DNA from 2 places in the Klebsiella sp. KE9456 genome. Region 1 is predicted to be linked to the other one. Evidence: predicted binding sites of a transcription regulator. Region 1 holds the regulator's gene; the other holds the start of a gene.
The links. Region 1 encodes sigma-54, which starts transcription at its own class of promoters, with help from an activator protein. Its sites were predicted from a motif close to GTTGGCACANNTTTCGCTNT; they were not measured.
Positions count from the first base shown of each region.

Region 2: the regulator sigma-54 is predicted to act here: its motif matches at 4,283-4,302, upstream of glnK (P-II family nitrogen regulator).

Region 1 covers NZ_JBDYQK010000021.1:54,305-62,304, forward strand. Annotated here, with positions in the region: gene elbB (isoprenoid biosynthesis glyoxalase ElbB) at 1-633, shown strand, start outside; gene mtgA (monofunctional biosynthetic peptidoglycan transglycosylase) at 630-1,355, shown strand; gene npr (PTS phosphocarrier protein NPr) at 1,415-1,687, opposite strand; gene rapZ (RNase adapter RapZ) at 1,684-2,538, opposite strand; gene ptsN (PTS IIA-like nitrogen regulatory protein PtsN) at 2,584-3,072, opposite strand; gene hpf (ribosome hibernation promoting factor) at 3,139-3,426, opposite strand; gene rpoN (RNA polymerase factor sigma-54) at 3,449-4,882, opposite strand; gene lptB (LPS export ABC transporter ATP-binding protein) at 4,930-5,655, opposite strand; gene lptA (lipopolysaccharide ABC transporter substrate-binding protein LptA) at 5,662-6,207, opposite strand; gene lptC (LPS export ABC transporter periplasmic protein LptC) at 6,176-6,751, opposite strand; gene kdsC (3-deoxy-manno-octulosonate-8-phosphatase KdsC) at 6,748-7,314, opposite strand; gene kdsD (arabinose-5-phosphate isomerase KdsD) at 7,329-8,000, opposite strand, start outside.
Region 2 covers NZ_JBDYQK010000020.1:25,683-33,682, reverse strand. Annotated here, with positions in the region: gene ABK821_RS19100 (Lrp/AsnC family transcriptional regulator) at 66-524, shown strand; gene ABK821_RS19095 (SmdA family multidrug ABC transporter permease/ATP-binding protein) at 567-2,339, shown strand; gene ABK821_RS19090 (SmdB family multidrug efflux ABC transporter permease/ATP-binding protein) at 2,332-4,110, shown strand; gene glnK (P-II family nitrogen regulator) at 4,355-4,693, shown strand; gene amtB (ammonium transporter AmtB) at 4,727-6,013, shown strand; gene tesB (acyl-CoA thioesterase II) at 6,067-6,930, opposite strand; gene ABK821_RS19070 (YbaY family lipoprotein) at 7,151-7,663, shown strand; gene ABK821_RS19065 (MGMT family protein) at 7,701-8,000, opposite strand, start outside.

The DNA of each region.
Region 1 (8,000 bases):
TTGAGCGGTTGCGGTGTTTATGACGGAAGCGAAATTCATGAAGCGGTCATCACCATACTGGCTATCGTCCGCAACGGTGCCGAGGCCATCTGTTTCGCGCCTGATAAAGTACAAACCGATGTCATCAATCATTTGACCGGTGAAGTGCAGTCTGAAAGCCGCAATGTGCTCGTGGAAGCAGCGCGTATTGCGCGTGGACAGATTCGGCCTCTGGCGGCTGCCAGGGCGGATGAGCTGGATGCGCTGATCGTGCCAGGCGGTTTTGGCGCGGCGAAGAATCTCAGCAATTTCGCCTCACAGGGCAGTCATTGTGAGGTTGATAGCGATCTGAAAGCGCTGGCGCTGGCAATGCATCAGGCCGGTAAACCACTGGGCTTTATTTGTATCGCTCCGGCTCTGTTAGCTAAAATTTTCACCATCCCGCTGCGCGTGACTATCGGTACCGATCTTGATACCGCCGATGCGATAGAAGAGATGGGAGCTGAACATGTACCTTGCCCGGTCGATGATATTGTGGTTGATGAAGATAACAAAGTCGTGACGACTCCGGCGTATATGCTGGCGCAGAATATTGCCGAAGCGGCAAGCGGCATTGAAAAACTGGTTGCGCGCGTGCTGGTTCTGGCTGCATGAAATACCGCTTTTCACCACTGCCGATGATTAAGCGCTTTTTGCTGCGGCTGTTGTTGGTGTGTGTAGCGGTATGGTGCGGAGGAATTGCGTTGTTTAGCATTCTGCCGGTGCCTTTTTCTGCGGTGATGCTGGAGCGGCAAGCTGGCTCCTGGCTCTCCGGCGATTTTCAGTACGTTGCCCATTCCGACTGGGTGGGAATGGATCAGATTTCGCCCTGGATGGGGCTGGCGGTTATTGCCGCAGAAGATCAGAAATTCCCGGAACATTGGGGATTTGATATCCCGGCGATTGAGAAGGCGTTAGCCCATAATGAGCGTCATGAGAACCGGATTCGCGGCGCATCGACCCTGTCACAGCAGACGGCGAAAAACCTGTTCCTGTGGGAAGGGCGCAGTTGGCTAAGAAAAGGTCTGGAAGCGGGGCTGACCGTCGGTATTGAGATGGTGTGGAGCAAAAAACGCATTCTTACCGTTTATTTGAATATCGCTGAGTTTGGTCATGGAACGTTTGGCGTGGAGGCCGCGTCGCAGCGCTATTTTCATAAGCCGGCGAGTAAGTTGACGGCATCTGAAGCGGCGCTGTTGGCTGCGGTTTTGCCAAATCCGATTCGTTTTCGCGTCGATGCGCCGTCAGGGTACGTCCGCAGCCGTCAGGCGTGGATTTTGCGGCAGATGCGCCAGTTAGGCGGGGAGGGGTTTATGCGGGAGCATAAGCTACATTGATGCTTGCCGTGTTCTCATTTTCTTTCAGCCCCGGTAAGCATAGAACGACCGCGAAGGGTTTAGTCTTCATCAAATCCGGCATTGAAGAGCGCGATAACCGCCGCCAGCGCCTCAGCTTCTTGCGGACCGTTGGCTTCAATCTCAATCTGCCGCCCTTTGGCCGAGTCGAGCATCAGCAGGGCTATCACGCTATTGGCTTCAGCTTCAATCCCTTCGTCATTGCGCAACAGCACCTCAGCATCATAGTTCTGCATTAATTCGAATAATTTCATTGCCGGACGAGCGTGCATGCCCAGCTTATTGGTGATCTCAACGGTTTGCTTCACGGTCATGATTTACGTTTTTCCAGCGTCCGGTGACGAGACTGCACGTTTTTACCGCGCGAGCGGAAGTAGTCCGCCAGCTGTTCGGCGACGTAAACTGAACGGTGTTTACCCCCGGTACAACCAATCGCCACCGTCAGATAGCTGCGGTTATTGGTCTCCAGCATGGGTAACCATAGCTCAAGATAGCTGCGGGTCTGGTAGATAAAATTGTGAACTTCTGTGTGTCGATCGAGGAAGGCGGCGACCGGTTTATCGAGGCCAGTCATTGGACGCAGCTTTGGATCCCAGTGCGGGTTTGGCAGGAAGCGCACATCAAAGACGTAGTCAGCGTCGATGGGGATGCCGTGCTTAAAGCCAAAGGATTCGAAGACCATTGTCAGTTCGCGTTCGCGTTTACCTAACAAACGCGTGCGCAGCATTTCAGCCAGTTCATGCACTGACATTTCGGAAGTATCGACAATCAGGTCGGCGCGGGAACGCAAAGGCTCCAACAGATCGCTCTCTTCATCAATAGCGCTTTCCAGCGACAGGTTTTTACTCGAGAGCGGGTGCAGGCGCCGCGTATCGCTATAGCGGCGAATTAAGGTGTTACGATCGGCATCAAGGAACAACAACTGAGGCGAAAATTCGGCGGGCAGGTTTTTCATCGCCTGCTCAAAGACTTCCGGCGACTCGGGCATATTACGCACATCAATGCTGACGGCCGCCGAAATATTTCTGTCCGCAAGGGTGCGTGCCAGTTCGGGCAGCAGTACAACTGGCAGGTTATCCACGCAGTAAAAGCCCATATCTTCCAGCGCTCGCAGGGCGACGGATTTCCCCGACCCTGAACGGCCGCTGACGATCATCAGTACCATGTACCGTTTCTCCTCAGTACGATAAAGAGTAAGGTGCGATTCCTGTTATGCTTCATCATTGCTTCCTGAACCGGTGATGATGTCATATAGCTCTTCATCACTTTGTGCGGCGCGCAGGCGACGGCAAATGGTTTTATCCGCCAGACGTTTTGCGACCAGCGACAGCGTATGCAGATGCGTTTTTGTTTGATCGGCGGGAACGAGAAGAGCAAACAGGAGATCGACGGGTTGATTGTCGATAGCATCGAATGCGATGGGGGTTTCCAACTGAACAAAAACGCCCACAGCCCGTAGCGTATCCTCTTCAAGTTTGCCATGTGGAATCGCAATACCGTTACCAATCCCGGTACTGCCCATTTTTTCACGGGTGAGAATGGCTTCGAACACCACCTGGGGCGGTAAGCTTAGCTGTTTTGCCGCCAGCTCGCTGATGATTTCCAGCGCGCGTTTTTTGCTTTGGCAGTGAACCTGGCTACGGGTACATTCCTGGTTAAGGACGTTGCTCAGTTGTAGAGCCGAATCGTTATTTGTCATAATTTCACCTGAGCTCTGCCTTGCCAACCGCCGGTAAGCGGTTGGCACAGGCTATTGCCCGGACAATTAGTGTTGTTTCAGTTTATCTTTATGTTTTGTTAACTGTCTCGCCAGCTTATCAATAAGACCATCGATGGCGGCGTACATATCCTGCCCTTCCGCACTGGCATGGATTTCACCACCATTGACATGCAGATTGGCATCCGCAATTTGCGTCACCTTCTCTACTTTTAACACTATATAGACCTGGTTGATCCTGTCGAAAAACTGCTCCAGTTTGCTAAATTTCGCATTCACGAAATCACGCATTGCGGGGGTTATTTCGACGTTTTGCCCTGTAATGTTGAGCTGCATAGTGTCTTCCTTATCGGTTGGGTCAAACTAACTGTTTACGCTGGTTTGACGGCGGAATAGATAAAGATTCTCGGTACTTAGCGACGGTACGGCGCGCCACCATAATACCCTGCTCGGATAACATGGTGGTGAGTTTACTGTCGCTCAATGGCTTCGCGGGGTTCTCCGCGGCGATTAACTTCTTCACCAGCGCACGAATGGCTGTCGACGATGCTTCGCCGCCGCCTTCGGTGTTGACATGGCTGGAGAAGAAATACTTCAGCTCAAAAATACCGCGTGGACTGTGCAGGTATTTTTGCGTGGTAACGCGTGAGATAGTGGATTCATGCATTTCGACGGCCTGGGCAATATCTGCCAGAACCATCGGCTTCATAAACTCTTCACCCTGTTCAAAGAAGGCCTGCTGCTGTTCAACGATACAGCGACTGACGCGTAACAGTGTATCGTTACGGCTTTCCAGACTTTTGATAAGCCAGCGGGCTTCCTGTAGATTACTGCGGATAAACTGACCGTCCGCATCGTTGCGTGCGCTGTTACCCATGGCTGCATAGTGCTGATTGATCTTCAGGCGCGGAAGGCTGTCTGAATTGAGTTCGACCACCCAGCGACCGTTCACTTTGCGCACCAGAACATCAGGAATAACATATTCGGGTTCACCGGTCTGAATGGACTGGCCAGGGCGCGGATCCAGCGACTGGATCAGATTTACTGCTTCTTTGAGGACGTCTTCTTTGAGACGGGTGACGCGCATCAATGTGCGGAAATCATGATTGGCCAGCAGATCGAGATGATCGCTAATGATCTGTCGCGCTTCATCAATCCATGGCGTCTCTTTGGCAAACTGAGAAAGCTGGACCAGCAGGCAGTCGCGCAGATCTTTTGCCGCTACGCCGACGGGATCGAAACGCTGAACACGTTTGAGAACGGCTTCGACCTCTTCAAGCCCGATTTCATCATCGCCGATGCTTTCCACGATCTCTTCAACAGAAACGGTCAGGTAGCCAGTATCATCAACGGCATCGACGATCGACGTGGCGATAGCGCGATCGGTGTCAGTGAAAGGGGTGAGTTCCACCTGCCACATCAGATAATCCTGCAGGCTCTGGGTGGTTTCCCCCTGATAAATCGGCAGTTCATCATCCTGATAATCCACCCCGTTGCCTGACGGGGTACCTGCGGTGTAAATCTCATCCCAGCTGGCGTCAAGCGGTAACTCTTCCGGCATATCTTTCTGCTCAAGAGCGTCAACGCTATCCAGAGATTCGCGATCCTCTGTCTCTTTGGTTTCTACCTCATCGTGAAGATCGGTTTGCTCGAGCAACGGGTTACTCTCCAGCGCCTGCTGGAGTTCTTGCTGGAGTTCTAACGTGGACAACTGCAACAGGCGAATTGCCTGCTGTAGTTGTGGCGTCATGGCAAGCTGTTGGCTTAACCTTAATTGCAAACCTTGCTTCATATTCAGAGCTAATATCTCCGGCTAAAACGTCTGTAACCTCTACCCTATCAGAGTCTGAAGTCTTCCCCAAGATACACGCGCTTAACCTGCTCGTCTTCAAGGATTTGTTGCGGCGTACCATGGGCAATCAGGTGCCCCTGGCTGACGATATAGGCGCGCTCACAAACGGCCAGCGTCTCTCTGACGTTATGGTCGGTGATCAGTACGCCAAGTCCGCTGTCGCGCAGGTGTTCAATAATGCGTTTGATATCGATAACGGAAATCGGGTCAACGCCGGCGAAAGGTTCATCCAGCAGGATAAACTTCGGGTTAGCGGCCAGCGCGCGGGCGATTTCTACCCGGCGACGTTCACCGCCGGAGAGCGCCTGGCCGATGTTATCGCGCAGGTGCTCAATATGAAACTCTTCCATAAGCTCTTTTGCCCGGTCTTCACGCTGCTCATTGCTGAGATCGTCGCGAATCTGCAATACGGCCATCAGGTTATCGTAAACGCTCAGGCGACGGAAAATAGACGCTTCCTGCGGCAGGTAGCCGATACCGCGGCGGGCGCGGGCATGCAGAGGCAGCAAGCTGATGTCTTCATCATCAATAATAATGTTGCCCGCGTCGCGCGGTACAATACCGACCACCATATAGAAAGTGGTTGTCTTACCGGCGCCGTTCGGGCCCAGCAGGCCGACAATCTCCCCGGAGTTGACGGTCAGACTGACATCTTCCACCACCCGGCGGCCTTTATAGGCTTTGGCGAGATTCTTTGCAGTTAATGTTGCCATAACGAATTACTTACCCTTCTTTGACTGATCGTTGCCTTTGTCCTGCAACTGCGAAGGAACCAGTACCGTGGTTACACGTCCACCTTTATTGCTGAACGCCTGCATTTTTTGCTCTTTCACCAGATAGGTGATTTTGTCACCCTGAATATTGCTATCAAGCTGTTCCAGATGGGCATTACCGGTCAGAACGACAAAGTCATTTTGCAGTTCATAATGCATCTTTGATGCGCGGCCTTTTACTGGTTTGCCATTGTCCTGCATCTGGTAGAAGGTTGCCGGGTTACCGTAACCGTCGATCACTTCTTTGCCTTTCTCTCCGCCGGGACGGGTGACGACAACTTTATCAGCATTGATTTTGATCGTTCCCTGCGTGACGACAACATTACCAGTAAAGGTCACGACGTTGCCCTGCATATCCAGCGACTGCTGATCGGATTCAATATGAATCGGCTGATCGGTATCACCCGTTTTTGCCAGTGCCGGCAAGCTGGCGGCCAGTAAGGCGCTGGCGAGCGCAATCTTAAGGCTGAGTTTGTTTGTTCTGAATTTCATAAGAGGTTCTAACCTTTTCAATCAGCTCGGCATTTTTGCTGCGTAGGTTCCCGCGCATTTTCAGGCCGCTGGAATTAAATGTTGTCCCGTACAATGTCACCATGTCATCGGAGGTAACATCCTGTGTCACCAGGTTTATCTGGGCGTTATCCGTCGTAATTTTGCGCAGTTGAGCATCCGCTGTTAGCGCATTGACTTCAACGTGCCCGTAAAGATACAGCATGCGGTCGTTCGTTAACTTCGCTTTATCAGCCGTGACGGACCAGGTCGGTACTTTGTTCGTATCAAAGGTGGTCATCACGGGTTTAGTAAACCACGAGATTTGCTGCGCGGAAAAATACGCCACATGTTCAGCGGTCAACCGGTAACTAAGCGCGCCTTCCGGGCTATAAACTACAGTATCGGTATGCTCGCTGGTATACGTTGGCTCATCAGGATTGACCGCCTGTTGGGAGGTATCGTCCGTACTCGCCAGGTTAAGACCAATCAGGATCAGAGCGGCCAGCGACAGTAAAATGATAACCCAACGTCTGGTTTTACTCATATCGATTGCCCTTTGGCCTCATCCAGCTTGCCTTGCGCCAATAGTAGCAAATCGCACACTTCCCGTACCGCTCCGCGACCACCGTTGATACGCGTGACGTAATCCGCACGTGGGATCAGCAGGGGGTGAGCATCGGCTACCGCGACGCTTAAACCGACTTCAGCCATAACCGGCCAGTCAATAAGATCGTCACCAATATAGGCCGCTTCATCTGCATGAACAGCCAGCTTGTTGAGTAATTCATGAAACGCCAAAAGCTTATCAGATTGCCCCTGGTACAGATGCGTGATGCCCAGCGTCTGACAACGGTCTTCCACCAGTTTAGCTTTTCGCCCGGTAATTATCGCCACTTCAATACCTGAGGTCAGGACACAGCGGAGCCCGTAGCCATCACGGACATTAAACGCTTTCAGCTCTTCGCCATTGTTGCCCATGTAGATAAGGCCATCAGACAGGACGCCGTCCACATCCAGGATCAATAAACGGATCTTCGCCGCCCGGTCGATAAACTCCTGGCTTACTGGCCCATAGCAGGTCGTCAACAGGGCATCAGTATTATTCATTATTTTTTCCTTACTTACACTACACCTGCGCGCAGGAGATCGTGCATATGTACCACACCCAGTAGACGGTCGCCATCAGCAACCAGTACGCAGGTGATGTGACGAGATTGCATCAGGTTCAGCGCATCGACGGCCAGCGTGCCGGGACGGATGCGGATACCGCCTCGCGTCATTACCTCGGCAATACTGGCATTGCGCATATCGATGCCAGTATCAAATACCCGGCGTAGATCGCCATCGGTGAAAATGCCGATGATGTTCATTTCATCATCGCAGATCGCGGTCATGCCCAGATTTTTACGTGTGATCTCCAGTAACGCATCGCGCAGCGTGGCGCGCAGGCTAACGTGCGGAATCTCATCGCCGGTGTGCATAATATCATTAACTCGCAGGAGCAGTTTACGTCCCAGCGCGCCGCCGGGATGCGACAACGCAAAATCTTCAGCGGTAAAACCGCGTGCTTCCAGCAGTGCCACCGCGAGCGCATCGCCCATAACCAGCGCGGCGGTCGTGCTTGTTGTTGGCGCCAGCCCCAGTGGACACGCCTCTTTAGGGACCTTGACGCATAAATGAATATCCGCTGCGCGCGCCATGCTGCTTTCAGGGCGACTGGTCATGCAAATTAATGAAACCTGCTGACGCTTGAGGACAGGGATCAGGGCGAGAATTTCATTGGATTCACCGGA
Region 2 (8,000 bases), on a different contig from region 1:
AAAATTGTTGCCATTTAACCTTTCAATTACAATGAACGGAGTAAATTTTTCTCTCGAGGTGCGCAATGTTAGATAAAATAGACCGTAAGCTGCTTTCTCTGCTGCAAAATGACTGTACCCTTTCTTTGCAGGCGCTGGCTGATGCCGTTAATCTGACCACCACGCCCTGCTGGAAGCGTCTGAAGCGGCTGGAAGACGACGGTATTCTTCGCGGGCGCGTTGCCTTGCTGGATGCGGAAAAAGTCGGGCTTGGGCTGACGGCCTTTGTGCTGATTAAGACGCAGCATCACAGTAGCGACTGGTATTGCCGCTTTGTCAGCGAGGTCAAGCAGATGGCGGAGGTTCTCGGCTTCTGGCGCATGGCGGGAGAGTATGACTATCTGCTGCGGGTGCAGGTGGCAGATATGAAGAGCTACGATGATTTTTATAAACGTCTGGTGAATAGCGTGCCAGGGCTCTCGGATGTCACTTCGAGTTTTGCGATGGAACAGATAAAATACACCACAGCCTTGCCTATTGATTAACGGCTTCTGCCGCCACGAATTATACATTCAGGATTTAACCGCTTGCGATTATTTGTTCAACTTAGCTGGTATTTTCGCCGGGAGTGGCGCCGTTATTTCGGCGCCGTTACTCTGCTGATTATCATTGCCATTCTCCAGTTGGTGCCGCCAAAAGTGGTGGGCATCGTGGTTGATGGCGTCACGAAACAACACGACACCACAGAAAAGGTATGGATGTGGATCGTCCTGCTGATCGTTATTGCGGTGATGGTCTATCTGCTGCGCTATGTCTGGCGCGTTCTGCTGTTTGGCGCCTCTTATCAACTGGCTATAGAGCTACGCGAGGATTTCTATCGCCAGCTTAGTCGTCAGCATCCGGCTTTTTATCTGCGCCACCGTACCGGCGATCTGATTGCCCGCGCAACAAATGATGTTGATCGGGTGGTTTTTGCTGCCGGCGAAGGGGTGTTGACGCTGGTGGATTCCATGGTCATGGGCTGTGCGGTGCTGATTGTGATGTCGACGCAGATCAGCTGGCAGTTAACCTTGCTGTCGCTGCTGCCGATGCCAATTATGGCGCTGGCGATCAAGCGCAATGGCGAGGTGTTACATGAGCGCTTTCGCGTGGCGCAGGCGGCATTTTCCAGCCTGAACGATCGTACTCAGGAGAGCCTGACCAGTATTCGCATGATCAAAGCCTTTGGCCTTGAAGACCGGCAATCGGCGCAGTTTGCCGCCGATGCCGCGGATACCGGGGCGAAAAATATGCGCGTGGCGCGCATTGACGCCCGCTTTGATCCCACGATTTATCTCGCCATAGGTACTGCCAACCTGCTGGCGATCGGCGGCGGTAGTTGGATGGTTTTGCAGGGCAGCATGACCCTTGGGCAGCTTACCAGCTTTGTGATGTATCTCGGCCTGATGATTTGGCCAATGCTGGCGCTGGCGTGGATGTTTAACATCGTCGAGCGCGGCAGCGCGGCCTATGCGCGGATTCGTACCATGCTGGAAGAGGCGCCGGTCGTTAACGACGGCAGAGAACCCGCGGCGGAAGGGCGGGGTGTACTCAGCTTCGCTGTTCATAAATTTATCTATCCACAGGCCAATCGTGCCGCTCTGGAAAAGGTCAATTTTACGCTGCAGCCCGGGCAGAGACTGGGCATTTGCGGGCCGACCGGTTCCGGCAAGAGCACTATACTGGCATTGCTTCAGCGTCATTTTGACGTGACTGAAGGTGACATCCGCTTCCACAATGTTCCTCTGACCCGGCTACAACTGGATAGCTGGCGTGCCCGACTGGCGGTGGTCAACCAAACGCCATTTTTGTTTTCCGATACTGTCGCCAGAAACATTGCGCTCGGCAAACCGGAGGCGACGCAGGCGCAAATTGAGCATGTCGCGCGGCTTGCCTGCGTGCATGAAGATATCCTGCGTCTGCCGCAGGGATATAACACCGAAGTCGGTGAGCGCGGCGTGATGCTTTCCGGCGGGCAGAAACAGCGCATTTCCATTGCCCGCGCGCTACTGCTGGAGGCGGAGATTCTGATTCTTGATGATGCGCTGTCGGCGGTGGACGGCCGCACGGAACACCAGATTTTGCATAATTTGTCGCAGTGGGGGGAGGGGCGGACGCTGATCATCTGCGCCCATCGCCTGTCGGCGTTGACGGAAGCCAGCGAGATCCTCGTGATGCAGCATGGGCATGTCGCCCAGCGTGGTCGCCATGAGGCTCTGAGCGCACAGCCGGGCTGGTATCGCGATATGTACCGTTATCAACAGCTGGAAGCGGCGCTGGATGATGTGCCACAAGAACCAGAGGAGGTCGCTGGTGCGTAGTTTTACTGAACTCTGGCCGACGTTAAAGCGCCTGTTGGCTTATGGTTCTCCGTGGCGCAAACCGTTAATGATCGCGGTTATCATCATGTGGGTTGCGGCGATAGCGGAAGTGAGCGGTCCGCTGTTGATTAGTTACTTTATTGATAACATGGTCGCGAAACATGCGTTGCCGCTGAAGTTAGTGTGCGGCCTCGCCGCCGCCTACATTGGCTTGCAAATGCTTGCTGCAATTTTGCATTACTGTCAGGCACTGCTGTTTAATCGGGCCGCGGTCGGCGTGGTGCAGCAGTTGCGGAGCGACGTGATGGATGCCGCGCTGCGTCAGCCGCTCAGCGAGTTTGATACCCAGCCGGTCGGACAGCTTATCTCACGGGTGACTAACGATACGGAAGTGATTCGTGATCTGTACGTCACCGTTGTGGCTACCGTATTGCGTAGCGCTGCTTTGATTGGCGCGATGCTGGTGGCGATGTTTAGCCTCGACTGGCGGATGGCGCTGGTGGCTATTGCCATCTTCCCCGCGGTGCTGAGCGTGATGATGATTTATCAGCGCTACAGCACGCCAATCGTCAGACGCGTCCGCAGTTGGCTGGCGGATATTAACGACGGTTTTAATGAAGTGATTAACGGCATGGGGGTTATTCAGCAGTTCCGCCAGCAGGCGCGGTTCGGCGAGCGGATGCGTGAAGCCAGCTACGCGCACTATCTGGCGCGTATGCAAACGCTGCGCCTCGATGGCTTTCTGCTGCGTCCGTTGCTGAGTTTATTCTCTTCATTAATTCTCTGCGGTTTGTTGATGCTGTTTGCTTTTAGTCGCAGCGGAATGATTGAGGTCGGGGTGCTGTACGCCTTTATTAGCTATCTTGGGCGCCTGAACGAGCCGCTTATTGAGTTGACAACTCAGCAGTCGATGCTGCAGCAGGCGGTCGTCGCGGGGGAGCGGGTCTTCGAACTGATGGACAAACCGCGCCAGGCCTGGGGCGAGGATAACGAACCGTTGCGGAGTGGAGAGATCAGTATCGAACATCTCTCTTTTGCCTATCGCGACGATAGCCTGGTGTTGCAGGACATCAATCTCACTATCCCGTCGCGCAGTTTTGTGGCGCTGGTCGGCCACACCGGTAGCGGTAAAAGCACTCTGGCGAGCCTGATGATGGGATACTATCCGTTAACTCAGGGAGAGATTTGTATCGATGGTCGTCCGCTTCCTTCATTAAGCCACCGTGCACTACGCCAGGGGATTGCGATGGTGCAGCAGGATCCGGTCGTGCTGGCGGATACCTTCTATGCTAACGTCACGCTTGGCCGCGATATCAGCGAAGCTCAGGTCTGGGACGCGCTGGAAGCGGTGCAACTGGCAGGGCTGGCTCGTGAAATGGATGGCGGGCTTTATACGCAGTTGGGCGAGCAGGGGAATAACCTCTCTGTCGGTCAGAAGCAGTTACTGGCGCTGGCTCGCGTGCTGGTCGATACGCCGCAGGTGCTGATCCTTGATGAGGCGACGGCCAATATTGACTCCGGGACCGAGCAGGCGATTCAGCAGGCGCTGGCGCGGGTGCGTGAGCACACGACGCTGGTGGTGATTGCGCACCGCTTATCGACCATCGTCGAGGCTGATACGATTCTGGTATTGCATCGCGGTCAGGCCGTAGAGCGCGGGAGCCATCAGCAACTGCTGGCGGCTAAAGGCCGTTACTGGCAGATGTATCAGTTGCAATTAGCGGGCGAAGAGCTGGCGGCCAGCGCCCAGGAAGCGTCGCTTATTGCCTGATGCACTATAAGCAGGCAGTCTCTGCATTGTGGTTTAATCTGGTGCAAGAATGTCACATATTGCGCACTGAAATGGTGCGATTTTAGTTGGTGGCGGCGTTTTGTCGCTTCGTTTCAGCAGAGTTACTCTTTTTCCTCCGCATTCAAGGGCCGCTTAGCGGCCCTTTTTCATTTCTGGCATAGCCTTTGCTTTATTCCCTGCGTGTTAGCTGCGGCCATTACCGAATTCTGACTGGAGGGGACTTATGAAACTGGTTACCGTGGTAATCAAACCATTCAAACTGGAAGACGTGCGTGAAGCATTATCTTCAATGGGTATTCAGGGCCTCACGGTCACTGAAGTTAAAGGGTTCGGCCGTCAGAAAGGCCACGCGGAGCTTTATCGCGGTGCCGAATACAGCGTTAATTTTCTTCCTAAAGTGAAGATTGACGTTGCGATTGCTGACGATCAGCTTGATGAAGTCATTGATGTCATTAGCAAAGCGGCTTACACCGGAAAGATTGGCGACGGCAAAATCTTTGTCGCCGAGCTGCAGCGCGTCATTCGCATTCGTACCGGCGAATCTGACGAAGCGGCACTGTAAATTTCAGAGCACACAGTGATGGGGAACGAAACAATGAAGATAGCAACAATGAAAACAGGTCTGGGAGCTCTGGCGCTTCTTCCGGGACTGGCGATGGCCGCTCCGGCAGTAGCTGATAAGGCCGACAACGCTTTTATGATGATTTGCACCGCGCTGGTGCTTTTTATGACCATTCCGGGAATTGCGCTGTTCTATGGTGGCTTGATCCGCAGTAAAAACGTTCTTTCTATGCTGACCCAGGTCATTGTGACCTTTGCTCTGGTCTGCGTGTTGTGGGTGGTTTATGGCTATACCCTGGCTTTCAGCACAGGCGGTAGCTTCTTCGGCAACTTCGACTGGGTACTGCTGAAGAATATTGAGTTAAAAGCGCTGATGGGCAGCTTCTATCAATATATTCATGTTGCTTTCCAGGGCTCTTTCGCCTGTATTACCGTCGGCCTGATTGTCGGTTCGCTGGCTGAACGTATCCGCTTCTCCGCGGTGCTGATTTTCGTGGTGGTATGGTTGACCCTCTCTTATGTGCCGATTGCGCATATGGTATGGGGCGGCGGCTTGCTGGCGACGCACGGCGCGCTTGATTTCGCGGGCGGTACGGTTGTACACATCAACGCCGCGGTTGCCGGACTGGTGGGTGCCTACATGATGGGCAAACGCGTTGGCTTTGGCAAAGAAGCGTTCAAACCGCATAATCTGCCGATGGTCTTCACCGGTACCGCTATTCTCTATGTTGGCTGGTTTGGCTTCAACGCCGGTTCAGCTAGCGCGGCGAACGAAATTGCCGGTCTGGCTTTCGTCAACACCGTAGTAGCAACGGCAGCGGCCATCCTGGCGTGGACCTTCGGTGAGTGGGCGACTCGCGGTAAACCGTCTCTGCTGGGCGCATGCTCCGGGGCCATTGCGGGCCTGGTCGGTATCACTCCAGCGTGTGGCTACATCGGTGTTGGCGCCTCTCTGATTGTGGGTATCGCGGCGGGCCTGGCGGGTCTGTGGGGCGTAACCGTGCTGAAACGTTGGTTGCGTGTTGACGATCCGTGCGATGTGTTCGGCGTACACGGCGTTTGCGGTATTGTCGGTTGTATCCTGACCGGTATCTTTGCTGCGGCCTCTCTGGGCGGCGTGGGTTATGCGGAAGGTGTGACCATGGGCCATCAGGTGCTGGTACAGCTGGAAAGTATTGCGCTCACTATCGTCTGGTCCGGTGTTGTTGCCTTTATTGGTTACAAAGTTGCCGATATGACCGTAGGTTTGCGCGTACCGGAAGACCAGGAACGCGAAGGTCTGGATGTGAACAGCCATGGCGAAAACGCCTACAATGCCTGATCAATAACGTATTTCCATGCACAACAGAGCCTCCCCAGGGAGGCTCTGTTTTTTTATGCGTTACGGTTACGTATCACGCCTTCCTGCACTGCCGATGCGACCAGCGTGCCATCCTGAGCGTAGAACTCACCGCGGACAAAACCCCGCGCGCTAGAGGCGGAGGTGCTTTCAACGCTGTAAAGCAGCCATTCGTTGATGTCGAACGGGCGATGGAACCACATTGAGTGATCGATAGTGGCAACCTGCATTCCTGGCTCCAGAAAACCGACGCCATGCGGCTGCAGCGCCACAGGCAGGAAGTTAAAGTCAGAAGCGTAGCCCAGCAGATACTGGTGAATACGGCGATCTTCCGGCACCGCCCCGTTGGCGCGGAGCCATACCTGGCGAGCTGGCTCTGCAACGTGGCCTTTCAGCGGGTTATGAAATTCAACCGGACGAATTTCCAGTGGTTTATCGCAGAGAAATTTATCTTTAACCTGCGGTGGCAAGAGGTGGGCCAGCTTACGGGCGATATCCGTTTCAGAGGGTAAGGCGTCCGGGGCGGGCACCGTGGGCATCGTTTTTTGATGTTCGTAGCCAGGTTCCGGGGCCTGAAAAGACGCGGTCATATAGAAAATAGGCTTGCCGTTCTGAATGGCCGCAACCCGGCGGGCGCTAAAGCTATTACCGTCGCGCAGGACTTCAACGTCATAGACGATAGGTTTCTGACTGTCCCCGGGACGCAGAAAGTAGCTGTGGAACGAGTGAACCAGACGTTCCGCCGGGACGGTCTCTTTGGCTGCATAGAGTGCCTGACCTACCACCTGGCCGCCAAAGACCTGGCGCAATCCCAGATCCTCGCTCTGCCCGCGGAATAGCCCTTCTTCAATTTTTTCCAGATTTAATAATCCCAGCAGATTGGTTAGTGCCTGACTCATAGTGACCCTCAATCAATGGTGGCTGCCGTGCGCAGCGCGTTATTGAGGCAAAGTATAACCTGGAATCGTAAGTGGTCCGATGGGTGCAAGAATCTGAATATGGGCTCATTTCCAGGAAGAGAACTGAGATCTGTGCCACACTTATTCACGATGCTCATGTCCTGTTCCTGATCCTGGCAGGATGTGCTCCTGTTATATAAGGGATAAAAAGGAGAAAAGAATGAAAATTGCCTATATGCTAAGCGCGTTAGCCGTGGCGGCGACGTTATCTGCCTGTGCGAATAATCACGGCAGCAATACAGCGAACCAGACGGCGGCACCCGATCCTTATGGCATTGCCTCTCTAAGCTCCTCGCAGCAACAACCTAATGTCTCAGGGACCATCAACATTCGACATCGCGTGGCATTACCGCCGGATGCTGTATTGACCGTGACCTTATCGGATGCGTCCCTGGCTGATGCGCCCGCGCGCGTCCTGTCGCAAAAAGCGGTCAGGACGGAAGGAAAGCAGGCGCCGTTTAACTTTGTATTGCCTTATAACCCGGCGGACATTAAGCCCAACGCACGCATTCTGTTAAGTGCCGCGATTACCGTTAATGGCCAGTTGATGTTTATCACTGATACGGTGCAGACAGTGATTAACCAGGGCGGTAATCGTGCCGATCTGCATTTGATTCCGGTCCAGCAAACGGCGGTACCAATGGCTAATGACGCTGTGCCTGCCGCGCAATAATCACGACCATGCCCCTCTCCGGGGCATTTATTTACCTTTAATAAATCCAGCGATAGTGTTGCAGGTCGATATGGCCACTACCGGAAACCTGTACGCCCTCTGCCAACAGCGCCAGGCGTTGGCGCTGTAGATCGGGGCCGGTGAGGGAGATATCGCCATGACGGTTAACCACGCGATGCCAGGGAAGCGTGGACCCTTCCGGCAGCCGCTTTAACACACCTCCCACCTGGCGTGCCGCACGCGGCGAACCTGCCAGATGCGCAATATCGCCGTAGGTGGCAACGTAGCCTTCTGGAATCGAGGCCACTATCTGCCAGACCCGCTGGGGGAAAGTATC